Regions from separate parts of the Streptomyces sp. G7(2002) genome, predicted to be linked through region 1. Evidence: riboswitches for the same ligand, from Rfam matches in the RefSeq annotation. Region 1 holds a riboswitch; each other region holds the start of a gene.
What was found. A riboswitch is a leader RNA that binds a small molecule or an ion and turns the genes downstream of it on or off. The one in region 1 is predicted to bind cobalamin.
Positions count from the first base shown of each region.

Region 2: it holds a riboswitch for cobalamin, as region 1 does, so the genes downstream of both, NUT86_RS13070 (prenyltransferase/squalene oxidase repeat-containing protein) here and metE (5-methyltetrahydropteroyltriglutamate--homocysteine S-methyltransferase) in region 1, are expected to answer to the same signal.
Region 3: it holds a riboswitch for cobalamin, as region 1 does, so the genes downstream of both, thiI (tRNA uracil 4-sulfurtransferase ThiI) here and metE (5-methyltetrahydropteroyltriglutamate--homocysteine S-methyltransferase) in region 1, are expected to answer to the same signal.
Region 4: it holds a riboswitch for cobalamin, as region 1 does, so the genes downstream of both, NUT86_RS13250 (HoxN/HupN/NixA family nickel/cobalt transporter) here and metE (5-methyltetrahydropteroyltriglutamate--homocysteine S-methyltransferase) in region 1, are expected to answer to the same signal.

Region 1 is NZ_CP102609.1:7,445,953-7,450,781, reverse strand. It holds gene NUT86_RS31755 (L,D-transpeptidase family protein) at 115-1,293, shown strand; gene NUT86_RS31750 (aldo/keto reductase) at 1,444-2,502, opposite strand; cobalamin riboswitch at 2,688-2,875, shown strand; gene metE (5-methyltetrahydropteroyltriglutamate--homocysteine S-methyltransferase) at 3,048-4,829, shown strand, end outside.
Region 2 is NZ_CP102609.1:3,178,172-3,183,000, forward strand. It holds gene NUT86_RS13060 (aldehyde dehydrogenase) at 1-687, opposite strand, end outside; gene NUT86_RS13065 (MBL fold metallo-hydrolase) at 1,050-2,138, shown strand; cobalamin riboswitch at 2,448-2,569, shown strand; gene NUT86_RS13070 (prenyltransferase/squalene oxidase repeat-containing protein) at 2,793-4,100, shown strand; gene NUT86_RS13075 (SCO2322 family protein) at 4,100-4,783, shown strand; gene NUT86_RS13080 (CbiQ family ECF transporter T component) at 4,780-4,829, shown strand, end outside.
Region 3 is NZ_CP102609.1:503,372-508,200, forward strand. It holds gene NUT86_RS02240 (beta family protein) at 258-1,307, opposite strand; cobalamin riboswitch at 1,465-1,683, shown strand; gene thiI (tRNA uracil 4-sulfurtransferase ThiI) at 1,836-3,050, shown strand; partial or broken gene NUT86_RS02250 (SAM-dependent methyltransferase) at 3,207-3,305, shown strand; gene NUT86_RS02255 (TetR/AcrR family transcriptional regulator C-terminal domain-containing protein) at 3,360-4,013, opposite strand; gene NUT86_RS02260 (ester cyclase) at 4,103-4,531, shown strand.
Region 4 is NZ_CP102609.1:3,216,596-3,221,424, reverse strand. It holds gene NUT86_RS13260 (DoxX family protein) at 1-273, shown strand, start outside; gene NUT86_RS13255 (VOC family protein) at 454-954, shown strand; gene NUT86_RS13250 (HoxN/HupN/NixA family nickel/cobalt transporter) at 979-2,115, opposite strand; cobalamin riboswitch at 2,147-2,394, opposite strand; gene NUT86_RS13245 (alpha/beta fold hydrolase) at 2,482-3,330, opposite strand; gene NUT86_RS13240 (MarR family winged helix-turn-helix transcriptional regulator) at 3,327-3,974, opposite strand; gene NUT86_RS13235 (hypothetical protein) at 4,115-4,525, shown strand; gene NUT86_RS13230 (nucleoside/nucleotide kinase family protein) at 4,488-4,829, opposite strand, start outside.

The DNA of each region.
Region 1 (4,829 bases):
TTCAGCGGACAGACCCTCTGCTTATGCGGCGGGTGCATTGGCGGCCCCTGACGGCGACCCCCTCACGGGGCCGGGCCCCGCCACTGACAGTTGTTCTGCTTTGGAGGGATCCCCGTGCACGCCGGACCACGTCGCCACTCCGCCCGGTTGCTACCCGCCCTGACCGCGGCAGCCGCGCTGCTGACCGCGTGCGGGCCCGGTGGCGACGCATCGAAGGCCGACCAGCCCGCTGCCAAAGTAACCGTCACGCCGGCCGCCGGGAACGCCCCGGCCAAGCTCGGCTCGGAAATATCCGTACGGGCCGAGGGCGGCAAGCTCACCTCGGTCGAGGTCGAGAACAACAAGGGCGGCAAGGTCTCCGGACGGCTCTCCGGTGACGGCGCGTCATGGAACTCGGACGGCAAGGTCATGCCGGAGACCACGTACACCGTGCGGACGAAGGCCAAGTCCGACGGGGGCAAGGAGTCCTCGGAAACCTCGAAGTTCACCACGGAGAAGGCCGGCAAGGTCAACAAGCTCACCAACACCCCGTCCGGCGGGCAGACCGTGGGCACCGGCATGCCGGTCTCGATCCTCTTCGACAACCCGATAGCCAAGGACCGGCAGGCCGAGATAGAGAAGGCGCTGAAGGTCACCACCCAGCCGAAGGTCGAGGGCTCCTGGGGCTGGGTCAAGGACTACTCCGGCAAGGACCGCATCGACTGGCGGCCCAAGGACTACTGGCCGTCCGGCACCAAGGTCTCCGTGAAGGGCGCACTGTCCGGCATCAACTCCGGTGACGGCGGCTGGTTCGCCCGGGACTACGACTTCTCCTTCAACATCGGCGCCGACCACAAGGCCGTCATCGATGTCCCCTCGCACACGATGACCATGTACGAGAACGGCAAGAGCGTCGGCAGCATCCGCGGCTCCGCCGGTTCCCCGCAGGACCCGACCCGCGGCGGCGTGCACACCGTGCGCAGCAAGAACGCGGCCGAGACGATGGACTCCTCCACCATCGGCCATGGCGACGAGTGGAGCCTGGACTCCAAGTGGGTCACCCACCTCACCGCGTCCGGGACCTTCCTGCACTCCGCCCCGTGGAACAAGTCCATCGGTGTGGAGAACAACAGCCACGGCTGCTTCGGCATGACGACCTCGGACGCCAAGAGGGCCTACGACTTCCTGACGATCGGCTCCACCGTCGAGGTCAAGAACACCAGCAACACCAACAAGACCGACGTCGGCAACGGCCTGGAGGTCTGGCAGGAGAGCTGGGAGCAGTGGAAGCAGCGCAGCGCGCTGACGCACTGACCCGGCGGGCGCCCCTCCGCGGGGCCCGCGGCTGCGGATGACCAGCAGCCAAGAGACCACCGAACGCCGCCGCCCGGCCCCCAGGGGTGGCGGCGTTCGGCGTACCGGGCGAACCCGGCAGGCGGCGGGCGCCCGTGGCGCGGCGTCCGGTCAGCGGATCTCGCTCGCCGTACGGCGGTAGGTGGAGCGCCGGTCGTCGATCTCGGCCCAGCGGTCGCCGTAGACGTTCTCGATGATGCCCGGCTCCCGCAGGAAGTCGTGGGGGAAGCCCAGTGGCACCGCGCTGGTCCGGTCGAGCCGGGCCAGCGCGTCGGCGTCCAGCGTGATGCCGACGGCGCCGAGGTTGTCGAGGAGCTGGCTCTCCTTGGTGGCAGCGATGATCGGGATGATGTTGCCGGGCCGGCTGCGCAGCCACGCCAGGGCCACCTGCGCGGGGCTCCAGCCGCCCTGCTCGGCGATCTCCAGCACCGCGGTGACGGTCTCCTCCTCGTTGTGGTCCCGCACGGTGCCCGCGTCGACGGTGTCCAGCCGGCCCGTCTCGCCGCGGCGGTACTTTCCGGTGAGCTTGCCGGCCGCGAGCGGCGCCCAGGCCAGCACGGCCAGATCGAAGGCGCGGGCCTGCGGCAGCAGTTCGCGCTCCGGCGTCCGCTCCAGCAGGTTGTAGCGCAGCTGCGAGCCCGCGAAGGCGGTCCAGCCGCGCAGCTCGGCAAGGGTGTTGGCCTGCGCGATCTCCCAGGCGGGCCAGTCGGAGACGCCGATGTAGAGCACCTTTCCCGAGCGCACCACGTCGTCGAGTGCCCGCATCACCTCCTCCACGGGAGTGAAGTTGTCCCGTGCGTGCACCCACAGCACATCGAGGTGGTCGGTGCGCAGCCGGTCCAGGCTCGCCTCCACCGACCGGACCAGGTTCTTGCGGTGGTTGCCCGCCGCGTTCACCTCCCCCTTGCGGGTCGCGCAGGTGTACTTGCTGGCCAGGACGAAGCGGTCCCGGCGGCCTTCGAGCAGCTCACCGAGGATTCGCTCGGAGGTGCCGCCGGTGTAGTTGTTGGCGGTGTCGATGAAGTTGCCGCCCGCCTCCGCGTAGGCGTCCAGGATCCGGCCGCTGGTGTCCTTGGGGGCGCCCCAGCCCCAGTCGTCGCCGATGGTCATGGCGCCCAGACTCAGCTCGCTCACCCGCAGACCGGTCCTGCCGAACAGTGTGTAGCGCACGGTGTTCCCTTCGCTCAGCGACAGCTGCAGATCGTGCGCCCACGCTAGGAGCTGGAGCGCACTCCAGGGCAAGCGACGGCGCCGCGGGCGGGGCCGCGCGGCGTCCCGGCGGTGGCCCATGTCACCCGCGGGAGCCCCGGCCCCGGTGTCCGATCCGGGCGCCAGCGCCTAGGGTGGCCGGTGCAACTGGTTCGCCCTGCCCGCCAGGCAGGCGCGTCGCAAGAGGGAACCCGGTGGAAATCCGGGACTGCCCCGCAGCGGTGAGTGGGAACGACCGCCGTCATACGCACTGGGCCCGGCCGGGTCTGGGAAGCGACGGCCAGTAGATGTCCGCCTTCGGCGGACGTGCCCGCGAGTCCGAAGACCTGCCAGTGCCCCCGCGCCACCGGTGTGCGGGGTGATCTCGGTGACCTCGAGGGCGGGTCGGCGGACACATCGGGCGGGCACGGCCGGCGGCAGAGCGCCGGGGCCCGCCAGGTTTGCCGTCCCTTCGCGTCCTCGACCCTCCCGGGGTCCATGGAGACACACTCGCGAAGGAGAGTTCCGTGACCAGCAGGTCCGCAGCCGCGGCAGCACGAGCGACCGTGCACGGCTACCCCCGTCAGGGGCCGAACCGTGAACTGAAGAAGGCCATCGAGGGCTACTGGAAGGGCCGGGTCGGCGCCGACGCCCTCCGCACCACCGCCGCCGGGCTGCGCCGCGACAACTGGCAGCAGCTCGCCGGGGCCGGCGTCCACGAGGTGCCGACCGGCGACTTCTCGTACTACGACCACGTCCTGGACACCAGCGTGATGGTCGGCGCGATCCCGGCCCGGCACCGCGCCGCGGTGGCCGCCGACCCCCTGGACGGCTACTTCGCGATGGCCCGCGGCACCCAGGACGTGACGCCGCTGGAAATGACCAAGTGGTTCGACACCAACTACCACTATCTCGTACCGGAGTTGGGGCCGGACACGGTCTTCGCCGCGGACTCCGCCCAGCAGGTCGGCCAGCTGACGGAGGCGCTCGGCCTGGGCCTCGCCGCGCGCCCGGTCCTCGTCGGGCCGGTCACCTACCTCCTGCTGGCCAAGCCCGCGCCCGGCGTCGCGGCCGGCTTCGATCCGCTGACGCTGCTCGACCGGCTGCTGCCCGTCTACGCCGAGGTGCTCGCCGATCTGCGGGCGGCCGGCGCCGACTGGGTGCAGCTGGACGAGCCGGCGCTGGTGCAGGACCGCTCCCCCGCCGTGCTCAACGCGGCGGCCCGCGCCTACCGCGACCTCGGCACACTCACCGACCGCCCGCAGCTGCTGGTCGCCTCGTACTTCGACCGGCTGGGCGAGGCGCTGCCGGTGCTGGCCAAGGCGCCCGTCGAGGGCCTGGCGCTGGACTTCACCGGAGCCGCGGCCGGCAACCTCAAGGTTCTCGCTGCGGTCGGCGGGCTGCCCGGCAAGCGGCTGATCGCCGGCGTCGTCAACGGCCGCAATGTGTGGATCAACCACTACGAGAAGTCGCTGGCCACCCTGGGCACGCTCCTGGGCCTGGCCGGGCGGGTCGATGTGTCGTCCTCCTGCTCACTGCTGCACGTCCCGCTGGACACCGGCGCCGAGCGGGACATCGACCCGCAGATCGCCCGCTGGCTCGCCTTCGCCCGGCAGAAGACCACGGAGATCGTGACGCTGGCGCGCGGGCTGGCGCGGGGCACCGACACCATCGCGGCCGAACTCGCCGCCAACCGCGCGGACCTGTCCTCCCGGGCAGGCTCGGCGCTCACCCATGACCCGGCGGTGCGCTCCCGCGCCGCGGCCGTCACCGACGCCGACGGCCGCCGTTCCCAGCCGTACGCCGAACGTGCCGCCGCCCAGCGCGCGCACCTCGGGCTGCCGCTGCTGCCGACCACCACCATCGGTTCGTTCCCGCAGACCGCCGAACTGCGCACCGCCCGCGCCGAGCTGCGGGCCGGGCGGCTCGACGCCGAAGGGTACAAGGAGCGGATCTCGGCGGAGATCCGCGAGGTCCTCGCCTTCCAGGAGAAGGCCGGTATCGATGTGCTGGTGCACGGTGAGCCGGAACGCAACGACATGGTGCAGTACTTCGCCGAGCAGCTGACCGGCTATCTCGCCACCCAGCACGGCTGGGTGCAGTCCTACGGCACCCGCTATGTCCGGCCGCCGATCCTGGCCGGGGACATCTCCCGCCCCGGACCGATGACCGTGCGCTGGACCCGCTATGCCCAGTCGCTCACCGAGCGGCCGGTCAAGGGCATGCTCACCGGCCCGGTCACCATGCTCGCCTGGTCCTTCGTCCGCGACGACCAGCCGCTGGGCGACACCGCCCGCCAGGTGGCGCTC
Region 2 (4,829 bases), 4.3 Mb from region 1:
GAACGACACCTTGTCCACGCCCGGATGCCCGACCAGGTACTCGCTCACCTCGCGGTCCGCCGGCAGGATCGACAGCACCCCCGGCGGCAGTCCGGCCTCCGTCACGATCTCCGCGAGCAGGTAGGCGTCGAGCGGGGTCTCCGGTGACACCTTCAGCACCACCGAGCAGCCGACCAGCAGCGCCGGCGCGAGCTTGGCCGCGGCGGTGAACTGCGGGACGTTCCACGGCACCACGGCCGCGACCACTCCGGCCGGCTCCCGCCGCACCAGCAGCGGTCCCAGCACCCCGCTCCGCCGCTCCTCGAACGGGAAGTCGCGGGCCACCGTGAGCGCCGCGTCCCACACCAGCATCGCGGCCAGCGACTGCACCATGACACCGGAGGTGAAGGGGGTGCCGTTCTCCGCGCTGATGACCTTGGCGATCTCCTCGCTGCGGGCCGCGAAGGCGTCCTTGATACGGGTCACCACCGCGATCCGGTCCGCCAGCGGGGCGTTCGCCCACACCCCTGACTCGAAGGACGTACGGGCCGCGGCCACCGCACGGTCGACATCGGCCCGGGAGGCGTGCGGCACCCGGCCGATGACCTGTTCGGTGTGGGGCGAGACGACCTCGATCGTGTCGCGGCCGGCCGGATCGGCCCACTCACCGCCTATGTAGAGCTTGCCGTGCTCGACGAGGTCGCTCATCGCTGCCGCCTCCTGCGGGTTGGCCGCCTGTCCGGCGGTCCCTGCCGGTTCCCTGTCTTTGCCGAGGTGCATCGTCGTCGCCAATGCGCATCGCCATTGCCGGGGTACGTCGTGGCTGTTGAGGTACTTCGCGTTGCCGAGGTACTTCGTCGCTGCCTACGGACATCGGATGCGCTTGCCGGCGGTGCGTCAGACCCACTCACCGCATCAGGAACTGATACCAGTTCTAGTTCGAGGAGTCCACGGCACCGGCCGAATCCCAACTCACCGCAGCCGAAGGGGCACTTCAAGCCGCATTGAAACCAGTTCTAGTTATAGTGAGGCCGGGTACCGGGTGTATGCCGCACCGAGAGGGGACCGGGATGACCACGCAGGTGACCGACCACAAGGGCGGGGTGTGGAGCATCGCCGTCCCCATCCCGGACAACCCGCTCGGCCACACCCTCGTCCACCTCCTGGAGACCGACCGCGGGCCGGTGCTCATCGACACCGGCTGGGACGACCCGGACTCCTGGGACACCCTCGTCGCCGGCGTCACCGCCTGCGGGTTCGGCCTCACCGACCTCCACGGCGTCCTGATCACCCACCATCACCCCGACCACCACGGCCTGTCCGCCAAGGTCCGGGAGGCCTCCGGCGCCTGGATCGCGATGCATGCCGCCGACACCGCGGTGGTCCGCCGCACGCGCGAGGCCGAACCGGGCCAGTGGCTCGATTACCTGCTCACCAAGCTCGCAGCGGCGGGCGCACCGGACGACCATCTGGCGCCTCTGCGGAAGGCGCGCGCCACTGGGGGCGGCCGGAAGCTGCCCGGCCGGCGGGCCGCGCTGCCGGACCGCGGTATCGACCCCGGCGCGCTGCTCGACCTGCCGGGGCGCCGGGTGCGCGCCATCTGGACGCCCGGTCACACCCCCGGGCATGTGTGCCTCCACCTGGAGGAGGAGCACCCCTCGGCGCGGACCCCCGGCTTCGGCCGGCTGTTCTCCGGCGACCACCTCCTGCCCGGCATCACCCCGCACATCGGCCTGTACGAGGCCCCGGACGACGGTCTTGGCGCGCACGATGGCGCGCACGAAGGGGAGAGCCTGCGGGAGGGCACCGACCCCCTGGGCGACTACCTCGACTCCCTCGAACGCGTCGGCCGGCTCTCCCCCGCCGAGGTGCTGCCCGCCCATCAGCACGCCTTCACCGACGCCGGTGGCCGGGTGCGCGCGCTGATCGCCCACCACGAGGAGCGGCTGGCCCGGCTGAGAGCGCTGCTCCAGGAACCGCGCACCGTCTGGCAGCTCGCCGAGACCATGGAGTGGAACCGCCCCTGGGAGCAGATCCCGTACGGCTCCCGCAACATCGCCGTGTCGGAGGCCGGGGCCCATCTGCGCCGTCTGGTGAAGCTGGGGCATGCGGAGGGGGTGCCGGGCTCCGATCCGGTGACCTACCGGGCGGTGGGGTAGCTCGGTCGTCTCGCCGTCGCCTTCTGTGGCGAGGCGAGGGGCGGGTGTGGCGAGGCGAGGGGGCGGGCCGCTTGACGTGTGCCCGGCGCCTGGCCTCTTCGGCGCCCCGGCAGCAGGTTCGGTGCCCAGCACGTTCGGCACCCCGGCAGGTTCAGTGCCCAGCTCGTACCCGGTCCTCGTCCCTCCGGCTCGTCCGGCTCGTCCGACTACCGTCCCCCCGGCTCCCGTCCCCCCGGCTCACGCCCGGCTCATGCGCGGCTCCCCCCGGCTCGCGCCCACTTCCGTCGGCTCGTACGTGCGAGCGAGCGCCCGGCGGGTGCCGGTTAAGGTGTGCGGGACAACTTCATCCGTACCCGATCGGGGGAAGCCGGTGGAAATCCGGCGCTGACCCGCAACCGTGAGGACGGCCCGTCCGTACCGCGCCGGCTGGACCGGCAGGGACGGCCGTACGAGCCGGAGCACCCGAGGGGGCACGACCAAGGCTCCCGCCACCGGAAACGTCCGCCACACGGACGGCCGGTGCGCGGCACCGTCGAGGTATACGGAGCTGAGCCCGGTGCCACCGCGTCGCGATCCGAGGGGATCGGCGCGCGGGTGGTCGGCCGAGCGTGGCTGCGTACATCGCCGCGACCCGACCCGAGAGGCACCGACCCGATGGCCCCCATGGCTTCCATGGCTCACCAGGCCCCCCTGACGCACCCCGCCGCCTTCCTGGCGCGCCGCGCCGCCACGGCGCTGGCGGCCGCGGTGGTGCTGGGCACGGCCGCTGCCCCCGCCGCGTACGCCGACTCCCCTTCCGCGTCCCCCACGAAGCTGCCGGACGGCCTGTACGGCACCAAGGACCCGAAGTACGACGGGGTCTGGCGGCAGTCGCTGGCACTGCTGGCACAGGACACGGTGGGGCTGCGGCCCGCGGCGTCCGCCGTGCGCTGGCTGGTCGGGCAGCAGTGCGCCGACGGCGCGTTCACCGCCTTCCGCGCCGAGCCCGGCAAGCCCTGCGACGGCAAGACCATGCGGGACACCAACCAGACGGCCGCCGCCGTGCAGGCACTGGCCGCGCTCGGCGGGCACGGTGACACCGTGAAGAAGGCCGTGGGCTGGCTGAAATCGGTGCAGAACGAGGACGGCGGCTGGAGCTCGATGGCCGGTTCGCCCAGCGACGCCAACTCCACGTCCGTGGTCATCGGCGCACTCGCGGCGGCGGGCGAGAAGCCGCAGTCCGTGACGTCGAAGAAGGGCGACAAGACCCCCTACGACGGGCTGCTCACCTTCCAGCTGGGCTGCGACGCGAAGGAGGGCGAGCGCGGCGCGTTCACCTTCCAGCTCAAGGGCGCCGCCCCGAACGCCGACGCCACCGCGGCCGCCGCGATCGGAGCGCTCGGAAAGGGCTTTGTCGTCGCGCCCGCAGATCAGCGCGCAAAGGCCCCGGTCAAGCCGCTGAACTGCACGGATGCCGGGGGCGAGAAGGCAGGCAAGGGCGATCCGGCGCAGGCCGCGGAGGGTGGCGACGCCTTCCTCGTCGCCCAGCTCGACAAGAACGGGCAGCATCTGCTCTCCGCGATGCCGGGCGCCGAGAAGCAGCCCGACGTCGGCAACACCGCGGATGCCGTGGTGGCGCTGGCGGCCGGTGGGCACGGTGCCGCCGCGGCGAAGCCGCTGAAGTGGCTGGAGAAGAACGCGGCGGAGTGGGCCGAGCAGAGCGGCCCCGCCGCATACGCCCAGCTGGTGCTGGCCGCGCACGCCACCGGCACCGACCCGCGCTCCTTCGGCGGCACCGACCTGGTGGCAGCGCTCAACGCCACCGGCCCGAAGCCGGCCGCCGCGCCGAAGAAGGACGCCGGGGACTCCGACGACTCCGCGGACGGCGGCGCCATCAGCGTGTGGTGGGTCATCGGCGTCGGCCTCGCCATCGGCGCCGGCATCGGGTTCCTGCTGAGCAGCCGGAAGAAGAACCAGCTCTGATGCGGCGTTCCAGGATCGCCGGCGCCGTGCTGCTGGCCGGTACGGTCACCGGCCTGGCCGCCGGGCCCGCGCAGGCGCAGGAGTACCGCTACTGGTCGTTCTGGGACGGCAAGGGCGGCTCCTGGGCGTATGCCACCCAAGGGCCGGCCACTCTGCGGCCGGCCGACGGCGCGGTCGAGGGCTTCCGTTTCACCGTCGGCGCCGACTCCGCCGCGGCCGGCAAGCCGCGCGGGGCCGCCGACTTCGACGCGATCTGCCGCGACACCCCCGCCAAGGACGGCCGTAAACGGATCGGCATCGTCCTGGACTTCGGCACCGCGGCGGACGCGCCCGGCGGGGAGCGGCCGCCGAAGGCCAGGGCCGAGTGTGCTCAGGTGTCGGAGGACGCCTCGGCGGGCGAGGCGCTGGCGGCGGTCGCCGGGCCGCTGCGCTATGACGCCAACGCCCTGCTGTGTGCCATCGCCGGCTACCCGAAGGCGGGGTGCGCGGAGGCGGTGAGCGGGTCGAAGGGGCAGGCGTCCTCCGCCGCGCCGTCCGCGGGGGCGGGGGACCGTGACGGCGCAGACGGCGAGGGCGACGGGAGCGGGGACGGCGGGCCGTCCGCCGGGCTGCTCGGCGGGGGCGCGGCCGTCGTCGTCCTGGGTGCGGCAGCGGTGTGGCAGGCACGCCGCCGACGCGGATGAGCGCCCCGCAGGCGACCCGCACCACCGCGCTGCACGCCGGCGCCTG
Region 3 (4,829 bases), 6.9 Mb from region 1:
GGGTTGGGGGCTGCGGTCCGCACCGGGTGCCTCGGCCACCAGCCCTAACGGTCCCATCGGTACGACCGCGCCTACCTCAACAGCTTCCGGCCCGACTGGCCCGACTGGCCGACGTCATGACGTACGCCTGCACCTGCAGCTGGACCTCGGCCCGCGGATCCAGGACGCCCGGCTGGACGACTACGCCCGACTGCTCGCCGCCCAGGGGCTGCGCCGCAATTGCGGCGCCCACACCCGGGTGGCCACTACATGCCAGTTCAGGGACGGCCCAAAGCCGTGAGCCGAGACGTCACGACGGCCAGATGATGCGACGTCGCCCAGGCTCGCCACTCCGTCCCGCCGCCTGCTTTCGCCCGCTGCCGTTTCGCACAGTCCTGCAAACGAGCGTCTCCCCACGACGTGCCCGCGCCGGTGGGCGGCCAATGAGGCGAGGAGACCAGGTCACGACTGAGGGTGAAGAAGTCGTCGTTGCCGGGACGGATCTTTGGATAGACGAAGACCTGCCAGTCTGCCGCCGTGGTGTAACGCATGTTGGGATGCGGAGTCCCACGAGTCCTCAGCGGCATTCGCGGGTGCGTTACACCGAAGTCGCCGAAATCAGGAAAGTTTCCACGCCACCGATCGCAAACCTGCTTCCAGAGAAGCGCGTCTTCCCTCACTACCGGCGTTGCTCGTCCACGTGGGAAGTTCGCCAGATTGACCGGGAAGGCACCGGCGGCCACGCACTCATGGCGCCAAGGCCAACGCGCCATGTGATGGAGAGTTTCCAGCACCTCAACTGTCAGTGCCGCCCTTCTGTCCCGAGAATGCACGGGTCCGGCGTCAATGAGCAGATCGATTTCCTCCGGAACAGCGTGGAGTGTGCGGAGCATCTCGCGGACTCGTGCATCGTCCGGGCGCAGTTCTTGTGCATCACGAGCCGACGAGATGCGTAGACAACCGCCCTGCTGGTGCCACGCCATCACCGCACGAACCTCAGCGAGCGTCTCATCGGTATCAGTACCTCTGAAGACCGGGCGCATCGCGACCTGCCGCTGGCTCAGTGACTCACCGACCCGCACCATCGGACCGCCCACATCACCTTTGAGCACCCGCACGGCCGGTAAGGCTCCGCAATCGACCGTGAGGACCATTCCATTCGGAACGTAGTCCATGGCACGGTTGCAGAAGGTCTCCAGAAGATCTCGAACGTCGCAGTCGGGCACGACCTCCATCACCGGGCGTATCTGCGACTGCACCTCCGCCGACGCATGTCCCAGTGCCAGAAACTCCCCCACCTTGCCCTTGAGAATGGGAACGTAGGCCACCGGCTCCCCCAAGCACAGTACGCACTAAGCCAGTTGAAGTACCAATCACTACTCCCAGAATGACGCATCGTTCCCATACCCGACAGAGTCTCGAATCAGCCATCCCGACTCAAAGTGCAGAATCAAGGTCTGGTTCACGGAATGCGATCCGCCTTGTCTACCCTGGACCGGCAGCTGGTTCGCCCCGTCCGCCAGACGGGGTGTCGCAAGAGGGAACCCGGTGGGAGTCCGGGACTGCCTCGCAGCGGTGAGTGGGAACGACCGCCGTCATGAAGCACTGGGCCCGCATGGGACCTGGGAAGCGACGGTCAGTAGGTGTCCGGTCCTTCGGGATGTGCCCATGAGTCCGAAGACCTGCCACTGCTCGTGCGGGGTGTATCGCCGCGCACGGATTCACGCGTCCCGGCAGCGGGACCGCTGAGCGAGTGGTGTGTTCCACCCAGCCCTGCGCAGAGCGGGGGCGGGCGGGCCCGCACCCCGTTCGCGGCCCGGCGCCGGCCCTCACGACGACTCGCGAAGGAGAGTTTCGTGCCCGGCGAACCGAGCATTCCCTCCAGCCCCTCCCCCAGAGCGCCCCGCCCGAGCGGACCCTGTGTCCTGCTCAAGCATGGTGAGGTCTTCCTCAAGGGCCGCAACCGGCACCTGTTCACCGAGCGGCTGCACGACAACCTCCGCGGCGCCCTGCGCGGCATCGGCGGTTCCACATGGATCAAGTCCGGCCAGAACGTCACCGTGCTCGGCGGCGAGGTCCCGTTGGACGACCTCGTGGAGCGCGCCCGCCGGGTGATCGGGTTCAACTCGGTGGAGCCTGCCCTGCGCGTTCCGAGCACCGTGTCGGACATCACCGAGACAGCCGTGGAGGCGCTCGCCACCGCTCGCGCGGAACGGCCCGGAATCAGTTTCGCCGTGCGGGCCAAGCGGCGGAACAAGAACTTCGAGATGACCTCCTCGCAGTTCGAGCGCTTTCTCGGGGCCCGTATCCGGGAAGCCCTCGGTCCCCTGCCGGTGAACCTCTCCAGCCCGGATGTACTGGTCTCGGTCGAGATCGACCACAAGGAGAGCTACGTCTCCTGGACCCGTCACCAGGGGCCGGGCGGACTGCCCGTGGGCTCCAGCGGACGCGCCCTGGTACTGCTCTCCGGCGGCTACGACTCGCCCGTGGCGGCCTACCGGGCGATGCGCCGCGGACTGCGCTGCGACTTCGTGCACTTCACCGGCGCTCCGTACACGAACGCCGCTTCGGTCTACAAGGCTTACGCCCTCGCCCGTGAACTCAACCGCTACCAGCCCGGTGGGCGACTGCACGTCATCGCGCTCGGTCACGCACAGAAGCAACTGGCCATCGCGGGGGCCGGCCGGCTCCAGGTCGTTGCGCAGCGAAGGCTGATGGTTCGCGCCGCTTCCGCGCTGGCGGACCGGACCCGGGCTGAGGCACTGGTGACCGGCGACAGCCTGGGGCAGGTGGCCAGTCAGACCCTGGCGAACATGGCCGCCGTCGACGAGGCGGCAACCCTGCCGGTGCTGCGGCCGCTGGTCGGCTGGGAGAAGCAGGAGATCATCAACGAAGCCCGGTCCATCGGCACCGCGGAGATCTCCGTGCTGCCGGACGAGGACTGCTGCAAGCTCCTCGCACCGCCCCGGGTCACCCTCTGCGCCGGGCTGACCGACCTGCATACGGTGGAGAAGCGCCTCGACCTGGACGACGTGGTGGACGGCCTGCTGCGCGACATCCAGGTCATGTAACCGGGAGACTCCGGCGAGGAGGCGGAGCCCGGCGCGGACAGCCCGGACCTCCGCCCCGAGTCCGGCCGCCCCGTTCCATCCGTATGTGCGACGGAGCAGTCCGGTCGGCGTCCTCATGTCCCGCGAGATGGCCGGTGAGGAGCCCCGACGGTGCTCGTGATCGGAATCGGCGCGGGGGACCCGGACCATGTGACTCTGGCTGCCGTGCGGGCCATGCGGGACTGTGAGGTGTTCTTCCTTCTGGACAAAGGCCAGGCACCCTGCTCAAGCCGGCCCGGAACGCCTTTCAATCGCCAGCCGACATGCCGTCTACTTCTGCGTTGTCTTGGCGATGGCGTCTCGGAGGCCGGCTAGTAGGGCATCCAGTGCGAGGTCGAAGCGGGCCTGGTGGTCGGCTGGCGTGCCGAGTCCGCCCGCGACCGCTTCGGACAGTGTGGGGAACGCGGTTAGGGCGAAGGCATCGTCGGTGGGCTGCTCGGAGTGCCCGGGGATGTCAGCTGCTTCGGCAAGGCAGTGCCCGATCACCAGTGTGGTGACGGAGTTGACGATCCGCATGGCCTCGACAGGTGCGATCCCGGCGTGCCCAAGCGCTGCTGCCGTGTCCTCAACTGCCTGGAGTGCTGCGGGGGACCGGACAGGGCGCGTGGCTACCAGCGCGATCACCCCGGTATGCCGAAGCAGTTCAGCTCGGAAGGCCGCGGCAAACTCCTTCAGGCGCAGTGGCCATTCGTCTGCCGGCCCATCGAAGGAGGGGCGCACGGCTGAGACCACCAGCTCGACCAGGCCGTCAAGTAGGGCGGCTTTGTTGGGCAGGTAGTGGTAGAGGGTCATTGCCTCGACGCCGAGCTCGGCGCCCAGGCGGCGCATGGACAGCTTCTCGACGCCGTCCCGGTCGGCGACTTCCAGGGCCGCGCGCAGCACCTTGTCGCGAGTGAGCCCCACCCGCTTGCTGGTCGTTCCCATTTATCGACAGCTCCAGTTGACTTTCTTACATCGTAAGGCAAGAGTGGCGGCCCAGTCGGAGCCTTACGTCGTAAGAGAAGGATTGGGGCATGTTCACCAACGAGAACAAGCAGCTCGTCACAGACTTCTTCACCGCGCTCAACCAAGCCCGCATCGACGACCTGGGCGACTACCTGGCGGCGGACGTGGTGGACCACAACAAGGTCATCCATGGTGAACCGGATGAGCCCGGCGCGGCCTTCGCAGCCATCGCCACCCAGCTCTCGGCACTGGCGCCCTACCGTGCACGGATCGACGAACTGATCGCCGAGGGCGACAAGGTCGTCGCCCGGATCACCCAGAACGGCGTGAGTTCCGGTAGCCACCCCCGGATGCCAGTGCCGACCGGCCGCGCCTTCGAGAACGAGGCGATCTTTGTCCTCACCGTCACCGCCGGCCGGATCAGCGAGATCCGCGGTGTCTCCGACCGGCTCGGTCTCTTCCTGCAGCTGGGGTGGGACTGGCCGACCGTCGACTGACCGACCGGCACTCGATGCCGGAGCGTTCATGCGCCCAGAAGATGTGTCCGTCTCGGGGGTGCATTCGGGATACCTCCCGCAGGTGTGAAGACTGGGCCGCCGCGGCCTCCTGGTTCGCGCGAGCCACCAGCTGCAGCTGCTTGTATCGCCGGCGTTGTTGGTGTGGCTGGTCAGCCTTGGGGCTGGTGGTGCCGGGGGCACACTGGCTGCTCTGACGAGGGCTACAGCGATGCCCCACCCTCCCCGGGCGGGGTGTCGCCTTGGCGGCGAACACCGCGTCCATTCGTTTAGTGATCGT
Region 4 (4,829 bases), 4.2 Mb from region 1:
GGGCTGCTCACGCCGCTGGCCGGTGCGGCGGTCGTCGGCACGATGATCAACGCCCTTGCCGTGAAGTGGGGCGGCGGCTTCTTCGCGCCCAAGGGGGTGGAGTACGAGCTGCTGCTGACCGTCGGTGCGGCGGCCCTGACGCTGACCGGGCCCGGCCGTTGCGCCATCGACCGCTTCCTGCCCGCTCTGCGCGCAGCTCGCCCGGTCCATGGCGTGGTCGCGCTGGTGCTGGGTGTGGTGATGGCCGCCGGGGTGCTGCTGGTCCGGAAGTGACGCCTGGGGTGAGTCCCGGGGGCCTCGCCGTGAATGCACCGGAAGTGCGCCACGGTCCGGACGTCGGCCGGTCGGATACCGGCCGGCCCTGGGCGGCGGCCGGGTGTGCGAGGTAGTAGAGCAGAAGCAGGGGGCGGCGCCACGGTGGTGTCGCGGCCGGGAGATCGGAGAACAGGCTTCATGTCCGTACGACGTCTGAACCACGCGGTGCTCAACGTCCGCGATGTGCCGCGGTCGGTGGCGTTCTACACCGAGGCCCTCGGGCTGACGGTGGATGTCGAGATACCGGGGCGGGCCGCGTTTCTCAGCGCTCCCGGCTCACACAACGATCATGATCTGGGGCTGTTCGCGGTGGCACCGGACGCGCCGGGGCCCGAGGCCGGGCGGGTCGGGCTCTACCACCTGGCCTGGGAGGTCGGCACGCTCGGCGAACTCGTCGCGGCCCGGACGCGGCTCACTGAGCGAGGCGCCCTGGTGGGCTCCAGCGATCACCTCGTCGCCAAGTCGCTGTACGCCAAGGACCCGGACGGCAACGAGTTCGAGGTGATGTGGCGGGTGCCGCGGGAGGACTGGCCGGGCCCGGACCTGCCGGACCGGCTGCTGCCCCTCGATCTGGGGGCGGCGCTGGAGCGCTGGGGCCCGGACCGGGAGACGGGCGCCGCCGCCGGCTCGGCCACCTGAGGGGCCCCGGGCGGCCGGGCTTCCTCAGGTACCGGGCGTGGTCTGCTCCGCCGGCTCCGCTCGCCCGGCCCGCGCCGCCCAGCGCTTCTCGACGCCGGCCAGCCGCCAGTACGCCAGCGCCGCGGCCCACACCACCACGAACAGGCCGACGATGATGAAGCCGACGTTGTCGAGGTCGAGGCCGGAAATCCAGCCGGTCAGCGCATCGTTGAGGCCGAGCTTGTCGTGCAGCACGGTCACCAGCTCGATGGTGCCGATGAAGAAGGCGACGGCGATCGACAGACCGGTGATGGTGAGGTTGTAGTAGACCTTGCGCACCGGGTTGGAGAACGCCCACTGGTAGGCGAAGTTCATGAAGGTGCCGTCGAGGGTGTCGAACAGGCTCATTCCGGCGGCGAACAGCAGCGGCAGGCACAGGATCGCGTACCAGGGCAGGCCCGCCGCGGCGCCGCTGCCCGCCATCACCATCAGGGTCACCTCCGTCGCGGTGTCGAAGCCGAGCCCGAAGAGGAAGCCGAGCGGGAACATCTGGCCGGGGCGGGAGATGGAGCGGGTGAACCGCCCCAGGAAGCGGTTCATGAAACCGCGCGCATCCAGGCGCTGCTCCAGCTCGGCCTCGTCGTAGCGGCCCTCGCGCATCCCGCGGAAGACCCGCCAGATCCCGGCCAGCGCGACGAGGTTGAGGGCGGCGATGAGGTAGAGGAACGTTCCCGAGACCGTGGTGCCGATGGTGCCCAGGATCTGGTGTGTACGGGACTCGTCGTCGAGCAGTGTGCCGGCGAGCTGGGCGCCGCCGGCCACGAGGGCCGCCATCGCCACGACCACACTGGAGTGGCCGAGGGCGAACCAGAAGCCCACCGAGACCGGGCGCTTGCCGTCGGCCATCAGCTTGCGGGTGGTGTTGTCGATCGCGGCGATGTGGTCGGCGTCGAAGGCGTGCCGCATACCGAGGGTGTACGCGGTGACGCCGAGCCCGACGCCGAACACCTGGCTGCCGACGGAGTAGTGGTGCGGGACCACGAGCAGGAAAAGCACGCCGAAGGCGACGACATGCAGCCCGGCTATGACTGCCATCAGGCCCGCGGTGCGGAGGGTGTCCTGCCGGCGCCAGCGGAACGCGGCCGGGGCAGGGGTGTTCGGGGTATCGGTGGGCAGGGCCATCCGGCGGTCACGCTCCAGCACCTCGTGGATCAGTTCGTGAGATGCCGTGGCCGGTCTCCTGGCTTAGGGGTATCACCCTGCTCCTGTTGAGCTTGGGGAAGGGTGGCCGCGTCCGCCCCCGCCTTCCCGGCCGCGGGCTGCGGTCAGTGGCGCCGCAGGCGCGCCAGGCGCCTGCGGAAGGGGTGGAAACTCCCCGATCACAGTGGCGAGGGCCGCTCCGGGCTGGGACCACAAGGGTCCGTCACCGGATTCCCGAACACCACGGCCCGGCCACTCTAGCCGCTGCCCGGACGGCGCTCGCTGTGCGGGGGTTTCCGCGGTCCGGAGGGAGAGCGGCCCGCGGTGGGGCAGTGGTCCAGGGGCGGGTCAGTAGTCCAGGGAGGAGAGGAAGGCGTGCAGTTCGTGGTCGAAGAGCGGGGTGTTCTCCAGATTGACCATATGGGCCGCACCCGGTATCCGGACTCTTCGGGCGCCCGGAACCGTCAGGGCTATCGCATGGGCGTTGGCGGAGATGTCTCCGCTGTCGAGATCGCCGTCGAACACGACCGTCGGCACCCGGACCTCGCCGAGGCGGCCGGCGGCGCCGACCTCCAGCGGCATACCGGCACCCATACCGTCGGCATGGACCTCCACATTGGCCGCGGCCGAGGCGCGCATCCGTTCGCGGAATCCCGGGTGCACCGCGGACGGCTCGCGATGGGGCCCGTCCACCCACATCCGCAGGAAGTGCTCGACATACCGCTCCGCGCCGTCCGGTGCGCCGATCGCCGCGACCTGCTCCTTGATGTGCGCCAGGATGAAGGGGTCGGTGAAGGCCCGGCCGCTGATGCCGGGCGAGGCGAGCGCGAGGGCCGTCACCCGGTCCGGGTGGGCGAGGGCGGTGTCGAGCGCGACCCGCGCGCCGTGGGAAAGGCCGACGAGGACCGCGCTGGGAACATCGAGCGCGTCGAGCAGGGCACACAGATCGTCGTGGTTGGCGTAGTCCCCGGTCACGGTGGAGGACAGGCCGTGGCCGCGGGAGTCGTAACGGATCGCGCGCAGGCCTGAGTTGACCAGCCAGGTGAATTGCTCGTCCCACATGTGCTGGTCGAGCATGCCGCCGTGCAGCAGCACCACCGCAGGGCCCGAGCCGGCCGTCTCGTAGAACAGCTCGCCCTCGTCGACCGGCACGAGGCCGTTGTCGATCTCGGACCAGGCGGTGATTCTCTGCGTCATGCTCCTGACCGTCCTTTGTGCATGAGAGGGGCTGTGGGTCTGCTGTCGTGGCCTTCAGGGTTGCCGTTGCTCCCGTTACTGCCTTCACTGCCACGACTGTCCCGACTGCCCTGACTGTCGGTTTCCTCCCGTTGAACGCGCGAGCCGTTCGCCAGGTGCCGGAATTCCTCGCCGAGTCGGTCGAGGACGTGCAGCGCGGTGCGGACGTCCTCGGCGGGCAGGTCGGCCAGTCGCTGCCGCAGCTCCGTCGACTCGAACCGCTGGATCCCGCGTATCGCCGCCGTGCCTTCGGTGGTGAGCCGGATCAGGGAGGAGCGGCGGTGTGCGGGATTCGGGGCCGTCACGACCAGGCCCAGCTCCGCGGCGTGGTTCACCCAGCGCTGCACCGGCTGGCGGTCGAGCCCCATCGTGCGCGCCAACTGCGGGACGGTGCGGGGGCCTTCGGTGTGCAGGGCGTCCAGCAGTGCGTGTTCGCCGGCGGTCATGCCCGTGTCGGCCAGCTCGCGTTCCACCGCGCGCACGACCGTGCGGTGCAGTGGCCACAGGCGTCGGATGACGTCGTACAACAGATCTTCGGTGGCCGTCGGTTCCCCGGCGCTGTCTCCGCCGGCGTGCTCGCCGGCATCCCCCTCGATGACACTCATGATGTCATGATGACACCGGTGATGTCGTTTGGGAAGGGGGCTGCCGCGGAATGGAGTTGAGGAGACGGACGGGTGTGCTGAGGCTCGTGTGACCGGTGGGCGAGTGGCGAATGCGAATGGGTGAGGAAGGTGGACGGCGGATGAAGGTCGGTCTGTTGCGTGCGGTCGGGGTCGCCACGGCGGTCTACGGTGCGGCGGTGGCCGCGGTGCCCGATCTGCTGGCACGGCCCTCGGGGCTGGTCGATGAGGAGGGGCGGACCGGGCGGGCCACGCGCACCTCGCTGCGCCCGCTGGCCTGGCGGGATGCGGTGAGCGGGCTGGCCATGGCGATGGCTCCGGACGGCCCGGCGCTGCGCACCGCCGCGTATGTGCGGATCGCGGCCGACTTCGGGGACGCCGTCCTGCTCGGTGCGACGCTGCCCGGCCGCGACCGGAAGCTGGCGGCGGTGGTGGTGTCCGTCGGGTGGGGCGCGCTGTCGGTGGCCGGGCTGCTCGCGGGCGGGCGGCGGGAGGTCAGGCACCCCCGGGCGGCGGGGCCTCTTCGGGGGTGAAGGTGACGACGAGGTCGGCGCGGTCGCGAGTGGCCGCCACGACACGGGCGTTGGCCTCGTCCGAGGCGTGGACGAACCGCTCGGCGTCGGCGCGCGGGCGCCCGAAGTGTTCATGGCGGTCGACCAGCCGCCGGATCCGCTCCGGGGTGTCCAGGTCCACGTACCAGACCTCGTCGAGCAGTGCGCGGACCCGGGACCAGGGCGCGGAGTCCAGGAGGAGGTAATTGCCCTCGGTCACGATGAGCGGGATGTGGGGTGCCACGGGGATGCTGCCGGCCACCGGCTCCTCGATACGGCGGTCGAA